Regions from separate parts of the Nitratireductor kimnyeongensis genome, predicted to be linked through region 2. Evidence: predicted binding sites of a transcription regulator. Region 2 holds the regulator's gene; each other region holds the start of a gene.

Evidence for each region. The regulator PhoB, encoded in region 2, activates phosphate uptake and scavenging genes when phosphate is short. The targets are predictions, from matches to a motif close to TGTCATNNANCTGTCAT.
Region 1: a site for PhoB is predicted at 1,938-1,954, ahead of olsB (l-ornithine N(alpha)-acyltransferase). Genes of this name have one in related genera too.
Region 3: a site for PhoB is predicted at 1,102-1,118, ahead of KW403_RS01075 (bifunctional 2',3'-cyclic-nucleotide 2'-phosphodiesterase/3'-nucleotidase). Genes of this name have one in related genera too.
Region 4: a site for PhoB is predicted at 1,459-1,475, ahead of KW403_RS06990 (esterase-like activity of phytase family protein). Genes of this name have one in related genera too.

What each region holds. Positions count from the first base shown of each region.
Region 1 is NZ_CP078143.1:2,198,378-2,201,584, forward strand. Features, by position in the region: gene KW403_RS10515 (PAS domain-containing hybrid sensor histidine kinase/response regulator) at 1-1,537, shown strand, start outside; gene olsB (l-ornithine N(alpha)-acyltransferase) at 2,002-2,877, shown strand; gene KW403_RS10525 (DUF3037 domain-containing protein) at 2,919-3,207, opposite strand, start outside.
Region 2 is NZ_CP078143.1:1,322,624-1,325,830, forward strand. Features, by position in the region: gene KW403_RS06240 (response regulator) at 1-636, shown strand, start outside; gene KW403_RS06245 (DUF1328 domain-containing protein) at 763-930, shown strand; gene KW403_RS06250 (hypothetical protein) at 1,020-1,346, shown strand; gene phoB (phosphate regulon transcriptional regulator PhoB) at 1,407-2,093, opposite strand; gene phoU (phosphate signaling complex protein PhoU) at 2,131-2,841, opposite strand; gene pstB (phosphate ABC transporter ATP-binding protein PstB) at 2,864-3,207, opposite strand, start outside.
Region 3 is NZ_CP078143.1:232,349-235,555, reverse strand. Features, by position in the region: gene KW403_RS01085 (Lrp/AsnC family transcriptional regulator) at 1-328, shown strand, start outside; gene KW403_RS01080 (5-formyltetrahydrofolate cyclo-ligase) at 340-990, opposite strand; gene KW403_RS01075 (bifunctional 2',3'-cyclic-nucleotide 2'-phosphodiesterase/3'-nucleotidase) at 1,204-3,177, shown strand.
Region 4 is NZ_CP078143.1:1,482,974-1,486,180, forward strand. Features, by position in the region: gene KW403_RS06980 (helix-turn-helix transcriptional regulator) at 1-559, shown strand, start outside; gene KW403_RS06985 (DUF1013 domain-containing protein) at 606-1,319, opposite strand; gene KW403_RS06990 (esterase-like activity of phytase family protein) at 1,548-3,207, shown strand, end outside.

The DNA of each region.
Region 1 (3,207 bases), 880 kb from region 2:
TGCGAAATCGAGCTTCCTTGCCACGGTGAGCCATGAAATCCGCACGCCGATGAACGGCATCATGGGCATGGCGACGCTTTTGGCCGACACGGAACTGACGCCCGAGCAGCGCACCTATGTGGGCGCGGTTTCCACTTCGGCCGCCGCGCTTGTGGCGCTGATCGAGGACCTGCTCGACTATTCCAAGATCGAGGCGGGGCGGCTGGAACTGGAGCCCCAGGCGCTTCCGCTGAACGAGCTCGTGGAAAACGTGGTCGAGCTTCTGGCCGCGCGCGCTTTCACAAAGAACGTCGGCCTTGGCTGCTACATCGCGCCGGATGTGCCCGAAACCATCACGGCGGATCCGGGTCGGCTGCGCCAGGTGCTGATCAACCTCCTCGGCAATGCGCTGAAATTCACCGATGAGGGAGGGGTGACGGTCGCTGTCTCGCGGGCGGAGAAGAATGGCGCGCCGGCGCTGCGGATTGCCGTTTCCGATTCCGGCCCCGGGCTCGAAAAGGACGACATCAACCGCATTTTCAAGGATTTCGAACAGGTGGACGGCAGCTCCACCCGCCGCCATGGCGGCGCGGGGCTCGGCCTTGCCATCACCAAGCGCATTGTCGACGCGATGAATGGCGCAATCAGCGTGGCGAGCACGCCGGGCGAGGGCTCGGAATTTGCCGTGCTCCTGCCGCTGGGCGCGGAGGCGGACGAGGCGGGGCGTGTCGAGCCGGTGCTCGAAGAGGTCAACGCCGTCATTCTCTCGCCCTTCGTGCAGGAGGCCGAAACCATCGCCATGACTATGCGTGTCCATGGCGGGCGCGCGGCGATCGCCGCCACTGCGGAGGATGCGGCACGGCTCGCCGAAGAGAGCGGCCGGCCGTTCAACACGGTGCTGGTCGACGCCTCGCTTGAAAGCGACGATGGCGCGCTGATCACCCGTCTGCACGCGCTTGGCGTGGGCGGAGACCGCGCGCTGACGCTGATCACGCCATCGGAGCGCGGGCGGCTTCCCGCGTTTCGCGCCAGCGGCTATGGCGCGTTTCTCGCCCGGCCCGTGCGGGGCAGGACGCTGCTGCGCCAGCTTTTGGGCAGCAAGAGCGAGGCCACCTGGCCGGCTGCGGAAACGCATGATCGCACACATGATGCCGGGACCATGGGCCGGCGCGCGGGCGGGCTCAATATTCTGGTCGCCGAGGACAACGAGATCAACGCCATGCTGGCGCGCGCTACACTGTCTCGCGCGGGGCATCGGGTCACGCTCGTTTCCAACGGGCGCGAGGCGGTGGAGGCGGTGAGCGCGCCGGGCACACGCTTTGATGCGGTGCTGATGGACCTGCACATGCCGGTGATGGACGGGCTCGACGCCATCAACGCCATCCGCCGGCACGAGGAGGAAACCGGGCTGGCGCCACTGCCCATCCTCGTTCTCACCGCCGACGGGCAGGAGGAGACGCGCAGCGGCGTGCTTGCCCATGGCGCCAATGGCTTTGTCACCAAGCCGCTCGACCCGGACGAACTTCTGGCCGCGCTGGAGCTGCAGGTCACGGCCTGAAAACAGGGTGGGGACAGACCGGCTCGGCGCCCGCTGTGACGGCCTTCTTCTTCCGCCCCCGCTCGCGGGGAGAAGGGGGCGCAGGCGCTGGTGTTTTTCCACAGTCGCGGCATCGCCGTGCCTTCACCCTCATCCTGAGCTTGTCGAAGGGCGGGGGTGAAGGCATGCCCCACGCTCTCCGCCGCTGCACTACATGCCGCCCTCTCCCTTCGCCCTTCGGCAAGCTCAGGACGCTCAGGATGAGGGGTGTGTGTGGCTTCCCCTCCAAGCACCGCTTCATCCCGGCCTGACCCGGGACCCATTGAGAAGCAGAGCCGGGTTCCGCAGAAGGCGCTGCCGGCGGAGCGGGGACGGTGCCCGGCCCCAACACCCGCTTGCTGCTAACCTCCCGTGACGGTAGTGTCATAGTTCTGTCGCAAGCGATCATTATTTCAGCTTCAACGCCAAGCGGAGGAGCAACAGCTATGCAGGGCATCACGCTGAACCGGACGCCTCTCGATGACAAGGCCGCAAGGCCGCCGCTCCCCGGCGATGCCGAGGACGCGCTTCTGGGCCGCATCGGCGCGCTCGAAGTGCGCCTTGCGCGCAGCGAGGAGGAGATTGCCGCGGCCCAGAGCATTCGCTACCGGGTTTTCTACAATGAGATGGGCGCGAAAGCGCCGCTCGGCGCGCTGAGTGCCGACCGCGATGCGGATGCATTCGATGCCGTGTGCGACCATCTTCTGGTGTTCGACACCGCGCTGCCGGGCGAGGATGTGGACCGCATCGTCGGCACCTACCGGCTTCTGACGCCGGAGGGCGCGCGCCGGGCCGGAAAATTCTACTCCGCAGACGAATTCGCCATCGAAACGCTGATGGCCCGCCATCAGGGCCGCCGCTTTCTGGAGCTTGGCCGCTCCTGCGTTCTGCCGCCCTACCGCACCAAGCGCACGATCGAGCTTCTGTGGCAGGGCATCTGGGCCTATTGTCGCAAGAAGCGCATCGACGTGATGATGGGCTGCGCCTCCTTCCCCGGCGTCGTGCCGGCGGCCCATGCGGAGGCGCTCTCCTTCCTCGGGCATTTTTGCCAGGTGGAGGCCGAATGGCATGTGCGCGCCGTCGCCAGCCGCTACGCCCCGCTCGACCTGATGCCGAAGGAAGCGATCCAGACCCGCTCGGCGCTTGCCGCCATGCCACCCCTCGTCAAAGGCTATCTGCGCCTCGGCGCACGCTTTGGCGATGGCTGCGTGATCGACCATGATTTCGGCACCACGGATGTGTTCGTGGTCCTGCCGGTGGAGGCGATCTCGGACCGGTATATTAATTATTACGGGGCCGAAGCGCAGCGTTTTGCGGCTTGAGGGGGCTGCCGGGAGGCCACTAATGTTGAATGCCACGCTAGTCAGTGACTAGCGTGGATCTTGTCAGCCAAGCGATCTGCAAGGTTGTCCATCTCGCTCTCAGGAATAATCTCTGGATCAAGCGGGGCGTCGTGCAGAAATTCCAGTGCTCGTTTGTAAGCTGGTAACATTTTTTTGTCAGTGGGCTCCCCAACGAGAAAGTACGTCTTGAAGTTTTCTGTTCCTTTTGAGAGGCCAACTAAGGTGCCAACCCAACGGGCGGCTTTGTCCTGAACTCCCTCTTCCGTGGTCAAGTCGAAAGAAAGTGGTTGTATGCAATGCCATTTCCCA
Region 2 (3,207 bases):
ATCGCGCTCTTCAGGCTTTTCACATCGCTCTTTGAGACACTCGATGTGCGTATCCCCGAAAGTGCGCCGACATCCGCTTGGGAACAACGCGCTTCCAGCAATCTGTCGTCACTCGCACCCCGCCCACGGCAGGCTTTCCTTTTGGTAGCCGTCGAGAACTTCCGCCCGGAAGAAGCGGCGGAAATTCTGGAAACCGACATGAAGGGCATCAATGCGATGCTGCATGAGGCCAGCGAGGAAATTTCCCGCCAGGTGGCCACCGACATCCTGATTATCGAAGATGAGCCGTTGATCGCGATGGATATCGAGGAAATGGTCGAAAGCCTTGGTCATCGTGTCGTCGGCAACGCCCGAACGCACAAGCAAGCGGTCGAGATGTTTGCTAAAACGCAGCCGAAAATGGTGCTGGCAGACATTCAGCTTGCCGACGGGAGTTCGGGCCTCGACGCCGTGAATGAGATTCTTGAAGGAGCGACGGTCCCTGTAATCTTCATCACGGCTTTCCCGGAGCGACTTCTGACAGGCGAGCGCCCTGAACCAACCTTCCTCGTCACGAAGCCTTTCAGTCCGGAAATGGTCAAGGCACTCATCAGCCAAGCGCTTTTCTTCGACCACCAGGCTCGTGCGGCTGCCTGAGCAGCACAGCGCTTTTCTGATGAAAAAGGCCGCCTTCTGGCGGCCTTTTTGTTTGCCGGACTTCTTTCTCCGGGAACCAATCTTCGCGGATAACGTTTAAATCGCATAACTAAACGGAGAGACAGAATGCTTTACTGGGCCCTTATATTTCTCGTCGTCGCTCTTGTCGCCGGCGCCCTTGGTTTTGGCGGTATTGCAGGCGCTTCAGCAGGTATCGCGCAAATCCTGTTCTACATCTTTCTGGCCCTTCTCGCGATTTCCCTGATCATGGGACTGCTGAGAGGCCGCCGTTAAACGAGTACAGAAAACGTAAACATACGCGGCACCAACGATGCGGACCTTCCATGGCTTCCGCATCAGGAAAACAGTGAAAGGAGAACGCCATGGAACACATCGCTGGGCTTCTTCTGGTTGTCGGTTGTTCCGGCAACATGGCTGAATGCCGCGAACTTCCCGCCCCTGCTCCGATCTATGAAACCTTCGAGGAGTGCGAGGCCGAGAAGCCGGTTTCCCTGCGTGAGCTTGAAGGTGAAGCGCCGCGGGTGATTGCAACGTGCGTCTTTGTGGATCCTGCACTCGTCTATGATGACGCAGTGCTGGAATGGGACATCACCAAAGATGGACAGCTCACGGCCTCACTGGAGCCGGTTACCAGCTTCGCTGTCGCTCACAACGGGCATGCGCGTCAGAAGAATATCTTCACCGAGTGATCAGACTGCAACTTCAACGAAACCCCGGCAATTTGCCGGGGTTTTCCATGTCAGCCTGCCTCAGGCTTCTCGTATGGCGTAACCTGCGCCGCGAATGGTCCGGATCACATCGGGAAGCCGGCCCTGGTTCACGGCTTTGCGCAATCGGCCCACATGGACATCGACGGTGCGTTCGTCGATATAAATCGTCTCACCCCAGACATTGTCGAGCAGCTGGCTGCGCGAAAATACCCGTCCGGGATGCTGCATCATGAATTCCAGCAGGCGAAACTCGGTCGGCCCGAGCCGGATCTCATTCTTGCGCCGGTAGACGCGATGCGATTCCCGGTCGAGCACGATATCACCCACAGAGAGCACCGTTGAAAGCACCTCAGGCTTGGCTCTGCGCAGAAGCGCCCGCACACGCGCAACGAACTCCGGGGTCGAGAACGGCTTCACCAGATAATCGTCGGCGCCAGTGGATAGCCCGCGAACGCGGTCGCTCTCCTCTCCGCGAGCGGTGAGCATGATGATCGGCAGACGCTCGGTTTCAGGGCGCATGCGCAGCCGGCGGCACAGTTCGATGCCTGATACAGCCGGAACCATCCAGTCCAGCACGAGCAGATCGGGTACATTCTCCTGCAGGCGCACCTCGGCTTCGTCGCCGCGCGAAATCATCTCGACCTGATAACCCTCGGCCTCCAGATTGTATTTCAGCAAGACGCAAAGCGGTTCGTCGTCTTCAACGACCATGACCTTGGGGGCAATCATGGAAGGCATTCTCCTAAAGCATTGCTACGGCCGTCTAGGCATCCGCATCGACCGTCATCTGTGTTTCGTCTAGCTTCGGCCGCTGGACCGGAAGCTGTTCCCCCGTCACCACATAATAGGCATTCTCAGCGATATTCGTTACGTGATCGCCAATGCGCTCCAGATTCTTCGCGCAGAAGAGAAGATGCGTACAGGACGTGATATTCCGCGGATCTTCCATCATATAGGTCAACAATTCGCGGAACACCGACGTGTACTGAATGTCGATTTTCTCATCGTCGTCACGCAACTGGATCAGCGCCTTGGCGTCGCGCTTGACGTAGTGTTCGACCACAGCATCGACCTGTCGCAGCACCAGACCTGCCATCGCATCGATTGAATGAGCAAGCGTGCGCGGCGTGGCGCTCTGACCCACGGCACTGACGCGCTTGGCGATGTTCTTCGCAAGATCACCGATACGTTCCAGATCCGCGGCCATGCGTATGGCGCCGACAACGCTGCGCAGATCCTGTGCCATTGGCTGGCGCTTGGCGATCAGCGTGATGGCACGCTCGTCGAGATCACGCTGCTTGGCATCCATGATCGTGTCATCGGAGATGACGCGCTGCGCAAGTGCGGTATCGGAATGAAGAAGGGCATTGGTGGAGGCGCGGGTCATCGCACCGGAGAGATCGCCCATATCGCGAATGAGGCGGTCGATCTCACCGAGTTCCTCATCGAAGGAGCTGACTGTGTGCTCACCCATGATCTGGTTCCTTATCTGTGCGTCAACCGAAGCGACCGGTGATGTAATCCTGGGTGCGCTTGTCATCCGGATTGGTGAACATCTTGTCCGTCGGACCTTCCTCGACAAGGTTGCCCAGATGGAACATGGCCGTGCGCTGCGAAACGCGCGCCGCCTGCTGCATGGAGTGCGTCACGATGACAATAGTGTAGTTCTCGCGCAACTCGTCGATCAGTTCCTCGACCTTGGCAGTGGCAATGGGATCGAGAGCCGAGCAGGGCTCGTCCATCAAGATAACCTCGGGCGACACCGCGATGGCGCGCGCAATGCATAAGCGCTGCTGCTGGCCACCGGAGAGACCCGTTCCAGCCTCATGCAAACGGTCTT
Region 3 (3,207 bases), 1.1 Mb from region 2:
CAAGGGATATCATGCCCGGCTTTCAAATGCAGCCCTCGGGCACGGTGTTACAGTCATTGTTCATATCTCGCTTTCGGGGCAGTTTGAACGCACGCTCAGCGAGTTTGAAGCGGCAGTGCAGCGCTGTCCGAATGTGGTGTCCTGCCATCTCATGTCTGGCGAATATGACTACATACTGCGCATCGCGGCGCGTGACCTTCAGGATTACGAGCGGGTTCACAAGGAGTGGCTGACAGGCATGCCCCATGTGATCAAGATCAATTCCGCTTTTGCGCTGCGCGAGGTGGTGGACCGGACCGGTATGGGATTGAAGCCGCAGATGGCGTGACGGTGGGGCAATCAGCCGGCAACAACAATGTGGTTCATGGGAATGTCGTGGGGCTGCGGGTAGATCGTCGGCACTTCCGCGAAGGTGTAGCCGATGCCGATGAGCAGCGGCCGTTTCGGGAGGACGGCGATGGTCCGGTCATAAAATCCACCGCCATAGCCCAGCCGGTAGTTGGCCGCATCGAAACCCACCAGCGGAGAGACGATGATATCGGGCATGATTTCCTTGTCGACTGCAGGAACGGGAATGTTCCAGACCCCGCGTTCAAGTCTGTCTCCCGGGCGATAGGGGCGGAAGGTGAGGGGCGCGGCTTTCTGAACGACGACCGGAAGGGCTGGCACAGCACCGCGATCATGCAGAGACGCGAGCCAGGGGCGCAGGTCCGGTTCACCGCGAAACGGCCAGTAGAGGCCAACCACGCGGCCTGAAGGATCGCCGATGAGCCTTTCAAGCTTCTGCGCGATCTCTTCGGCAAGGCGTGTACGTTCGGCGGCCGGGATTGCCAGGCGCTCGGCGATCAGGTGCTCGCGCGTGGCCTTGCGCCAGCGGCGAACTTCCGGCCAAGCATCTTCCTGTGACGTATCGGCCCCACCGGCAAGTTCGTGCATGAAACACGGTGGCGAGGCATAGGTCTTTCTGCGGTTGTCTGCTTCATCGCTCATTGCATCTCTCCCCCGTGACCGCGCGGCACCGCTGCAAAGAGGCTGCGGGAAACGCTGCCAGAATGCTGTTCAGAACACGACAGGAGGCCTTCATCGAGCGGTCCTGACCCGTGTCACGCCGGTGTCATGAGATTTTGCTGGAAGTCTCAACGCGACGGCGCAATCATGCTCCTTCGCCGGTTCTTTTTCAAAGGCCAAGGAGAGACGATCATGATGTCCGCAAACGCTTCCATGTCCCGCCGTTCGTTCTTAGCTGGGTCGGTTGCTGCAGGTTCTCTGGTGCTGATGCACCCATTTTCAGCCAGAGCTTCGGCCAACCAGGCGCATCTGCGCATCATGGAGACCACCGATCTGCATGTGCATGTCTTTCCCTACGATTACTACGCTGACAAGCCCAATGACACGATGGGGCTCGCCCGCACCGCATCGATCATCGATGCGATCCGCGCCGAGGCGACAAACTCGATCCTCGTCGACAATGGCGATTTCCTGCAGGGCAACCCGATGGGGGATTATATCGCCTATGAGCGGGGCATGCGCGAGGGGGACATTCACCCGGTGATCAAAGGCATGAACACGCTGGGCTATGATTGCTCGACGTTGGGCAATCATGAATTCAATTATGGGCTCGATTTCATGTTCAAGGTGCTTGCGGGCGCCAATTTTCCCTTTGTCTGTGCCAACCTGACCAAAGGGCAGCTTGCCGCAAACGGACGCGACGATGAGCTGTTCCTGAAACCCTATGTGATCCTGGACAGGATGGTGAAGGACGGCAGCGGGACGGAACATCCCATCCGTGTGGGACTGATCGGCTTTGTGCCGCCGCAGATCATGAACTGGGATTCCAAACATCTGACCGGCAAGGCGATGACGCGCGACATCGTTCGCGCGGCGGAGGCCTGGGTGCCGCAGATGCGCGAGGAGGGCGCCGACATCGTGGTGGGGCTGTCTCATTCCGGTATCGGCCCGGCACAATATGAGGAAAACCTCGAAAATGCGTCTTTGTTGCTTGCGGGCGTTGAGGGCATCGACGCTATCGTAACCGGTCACAGCCATCTCGACTTTCCCGGTCCGAAGTTCGAGGGCGTCGAAGGCGCGGACAATACGAAGGGCACGATTGCGGGCAAACCGGCCGTAATGGGCGGTTTCTGGGGCTCGCATCTGGGTCTTATCGACCTGCTTCTTGAACGAGACGGGCAGAGCTGGGTGGTGGTGAATGCGGCATCCGAGGCGCGTCCGATTTTCAAGCGTGTGGAACGTCAGACCGAGCCGCTTGTCGAGAGCAAGGCCGAGGTCGAGGAGGCGGTGCGCGAAGACCATGAGGCGACCCTGAAATATGTGCGCACGGCTGTGGGCAAGACGTCTGCGCCGCTGCATTCCTATTTCGCGCTGGTGGCCGACGATCCCTCCGTGCAGATCGTGAGCCAGGCGCAAACCTGGTATATCACCGACATGCTGAAGGACGGCGAGTACAAGGATCTGCCGGTCCTTTCGGCGGCAGCGCCCTTCAAGGCGGGCGGTCGCGGCGGCCCCGACTATTATACGGACGCGCCGGCCGGCGATGTGGCCATCAAGAATGTGGCCGATCTCTATCTGTATCCAAACACGGTTCAGGCCGTTCTCGTGACGGGCGCGGATGTGAAGGAATGGCTGGAGATGTCCGCCGGAATTTTTAACCAGGTGGAACCGGGCAAGGCGGACCAGCCGCTGCTCGACCCGTCCTTCCCCTCCTATAACTTTGATGTGATCGACGGTGTGACGTATCGGATCGACCTGTCGCAGCCGCCCAAATATTCATCCAAGGGCGAGCTTCTCAACGCGGAGGCAAGCCGTATCGTCGACTTGCAATTCAATGGCCTGCCCATTGAGCCGGCTCAGAAATTCATCGTCGCGACGAACAATTACCGCGGTGGGGGCGGTGGAAACTTCCCCGGCATCGGCCCGGACAAGGTGATCTTTGCTGCGCCAGATACGAACCGTGACGTGATCGTGCGCTATATCGTCGAACAGGGAACGATCAATCCGACGGCCGATGCCAACTGGGCGTTCAAACCATTGCCGGACACATCGGTCCTGTTCGAAACGGGACCGAAAGGCGCGGAATTCGCTTCCAGCGTCGAGGGGGTTTCGATTGAACCGGCGGGCGAGGGGCAGGAGGGCTTCGCCCTCTATCGCATTGCGCTTTAGAGAGGAAGTTTCCAGGGGCCGGGCCATGTG
Region 4 (3,207 bases), 160 kb from region 2:
CGGTGAGGCTGGCGTCGGATATTTGATGCGGGAGGGCTTCGAACTCCCGCCCCTTATGTTCACGCGAAACGAGATCGTGGCCCTGGTGGCGGGCGCTCGTATGGTTCGCGCCTTTGGCGGCGCGGCCATGGCCCGTGCGGCGGAAGAGGCGCTGGTGAAGATAGGAACCGTCCTGCCGGAGCCGGAACGCGACCGCATTTCACGCACCGAGATCCATACCCCGCGCTGGGTGGTGAGCGATATCGAGCGCGAGGCCATCGACACGCTGGAACGCTCAGTGGATACACGGGACGTGCTGTCCATAGACTACCGGGACGAAGCCGGGCGCACCTCGAAGCGCGACGTTCGTCCACTTGGTCTTTGGTTCTGGGGAAAAGTGTGGACGCTGGTAGCGTGGTGTGAGTTACGCGGAGATTTTCGCACGTTCCGCATCGACCGGATAGCCGCCATGACTCTTGCCGGGCGAACGTTCCGCCCCGAGCGCGGCAAGCAGCTGGCGGACTTCTACAGGCGGATGGAAATGCACGAGGCCATGATGGGCAGGGCCTGCGCCAGCTGAGGCGATACTCCCCGGCCGGCGGCCGGGGAGTATCTCAGTCGTCAGATCAGGACCGCTCGTCCTCATCTTCTTCGTCCGGATCGCTGGACTTCAGCGATGACAACTTGGCAAAGACTGCGTCCGCGTCCAGTTCCTGCTCATCGGAAGATGCGTCGGAGACGGCCTGCCCACCGAGAGGCAGATCTTCGGTCTCTGAAGCCGGGAGCAGGGTTTCACCGGTGCTCTCCTGCGGCGGGAGGTATTTTGCCGCGCGCTGCACTTCCAGATCGAGATCAATCTGAGAGCAAAGCCCAAGCGTAACCGGATCCATGGGAACAAGGTTCGCCGAGTTCCAGTGCGTGCGCTCACGGATAGCTTCGATGGTCGATTTTGTGGTGCCCACAAGACGCGAAATCTGCGCATCCTTGAGTTCAGGATGATTGCGCACCAGCCAGAGAATGGCATTCGGGCGATCCTGACGCTTGGAGAGCGGCGTGTAACGCGGCCCCTTACGCTTGGCCTCCGGCACGCGAACCTTCGGCTCCGAAAGACGCAGTTTGTGGTTCGGATTTTCCTCCCCGAGAGCGATCTCCTCGCGGGTAAGCTGTCCGGTCATCACCGGGTCCATACCCTTGATGCCCTGCGCAGCGTCACCATCAGCGATGGCACCTACTTCGAGAGGGTGCAGTTTGCAGAATTCGGCGATCTGATCAAAGCTCAGCGCCGTATTGTCGACCAGCCAAACGGCGGTGGCCTTGGGCATGAGAAGCGTGTTGGCCATGTTTCAAGAATCCTCTTCCTTCGCCCGCGTCCCTGGCGCGGGCGGTGGTCATAACCACCGATGTTGGGAAATATCGTCCGCGTTATAAACTGAAACACAAGGCGGACGCAACAAATTGCGCGTTCCCTCAATTGGGGAGTGTCACCGAACCGTCATTGATGTGTCATCGGGTTGAAATCATCCCTCTCGATTGTGCCGCTCCTATGGGTCTTGAGGGAGTTTTCAGACATGGGACGCAAAGCAATCATTCTAGGCCTGCTGGCAAGCACGGCAGCCGTTTTTCCTGCGCATGCCGATATGGCATTCAACCGTATCGCGACGTTTCCGGTGGCAGAAAACCTGCCGGCCGAGACGGACGCGGCCACCGAAACCTCTTCGGAGATCATCGCGCGCAGCGCTGACGGCAACACTTTGATCTACTCCGACAGCCCGCTGGGTGGCGTGGGGTTCGTCGACATCAGCGATGCCAACGCGCCGAAGGCCGGCGGCGTGCTCAAATTGGAGGGTGAGCCGACCTCTGTGGGTGTGGCTGGCCAGAAAGCCATCGCGGCCGTGAACACATCCGAGAGCTACACCAGCCCTTCGGGGAACCTCGTCGTGATCGACATGGCCACGAAAACCGCCGAAGAGTCCTGCGAACTGGGTGGCCAACCGGATTCTGTCGCCGTCAGCAATGATGGCCGCTTCCTTGCCGTCGCCATCGAGAACGAGCGCGACGAGGACCTTAACGACGGTGTAATTCCACAGATGCCCGCCGGGGACCTCAAGATCTTCAATCTCACCGACGGCGCGCCGGACTGCGGCAGCATGAAGACCGTTTCCCTGAGCGGCCTTGCAGAGATTGCACCAGAAGACCCGGAGCCTGAATTCGTCGATTTCAATGAAAACGGCGACATCGTTGTGACACTACAGGAAAACAACCATATCGCTGTGGTTTCAGCTGAAAGCGGCGAAGTGACAAGCCATTTCTCCGCTGGCCAGATCAACCTTGAGAACATCGACACGCTGGACAATGGCGCGATCGATTTCAATCAGACAGCCAATGCGCTGAAGCGCGAACCCGATGCCGTAAAATGGCTGGACGATGATCGCTTCGTGACTGCCAACGAAGGCGATTACGAGGGCGGATCGCGCAGCTTCACCATTTTCAGCAAGTCGGGTGAGGTTCTGTTCGACAGCGGCAAAGACCTCGAGTTTCGCGCCGCCGCTGTCGGCCACTATCCCGACAAACGCTCCGACGCCAAGGGAACGGAACCCGAAGGTCTTGAAGTCGCGAGCTTTGGCGATCAGCGGTATATTTTCGTGGCGCTTGAGCGCGCTTCGCTCGTCGTGGTCTACCGCGACACCGGCGCCGAACCGGAATTCGTCCAGGTCCTCCCCTCCGGCATCGGTCCGGAAGGCCTCGTGGCAATACCCGAACGTAACCTGCTCGTTACCGCAAACGAGACCGATCTGGTGGAAGACGGTGCGGCCCGCTCCCACGTGATGGTCTACGAACTGACCGAAGGAACGCCTGTCTATCCGACCATCGAATCGGCGCGTGACGACAACGGCGCTCCGCTTGCCTGGGGTGCCCTCTCCGGCCTCGTGGCAGATCGTGAAAAGCCGGGTACGCTTTACGCCGTGTCCGATTCCTTCTACGGCAATCAGCCCAGCATCTTCACCATCGACGCGAACGAGAAGCCGGCCCGCATCACCGCCAAGGCCATCGTCACGCGTGACGGCATGGCGGCCCAGAAGCTCGACCTCGAGGGTATCGCCAATGACGGTGAAGGTGGTTTCTGGCTCGCTTCGGAAGGCCGCACCGACCGTCTTACCCCACATGCTCTTTTCCGCATTGACGCCGCCGGCGAGATACAGGACGAGATCGCACTTCCCGCCGAGCTTC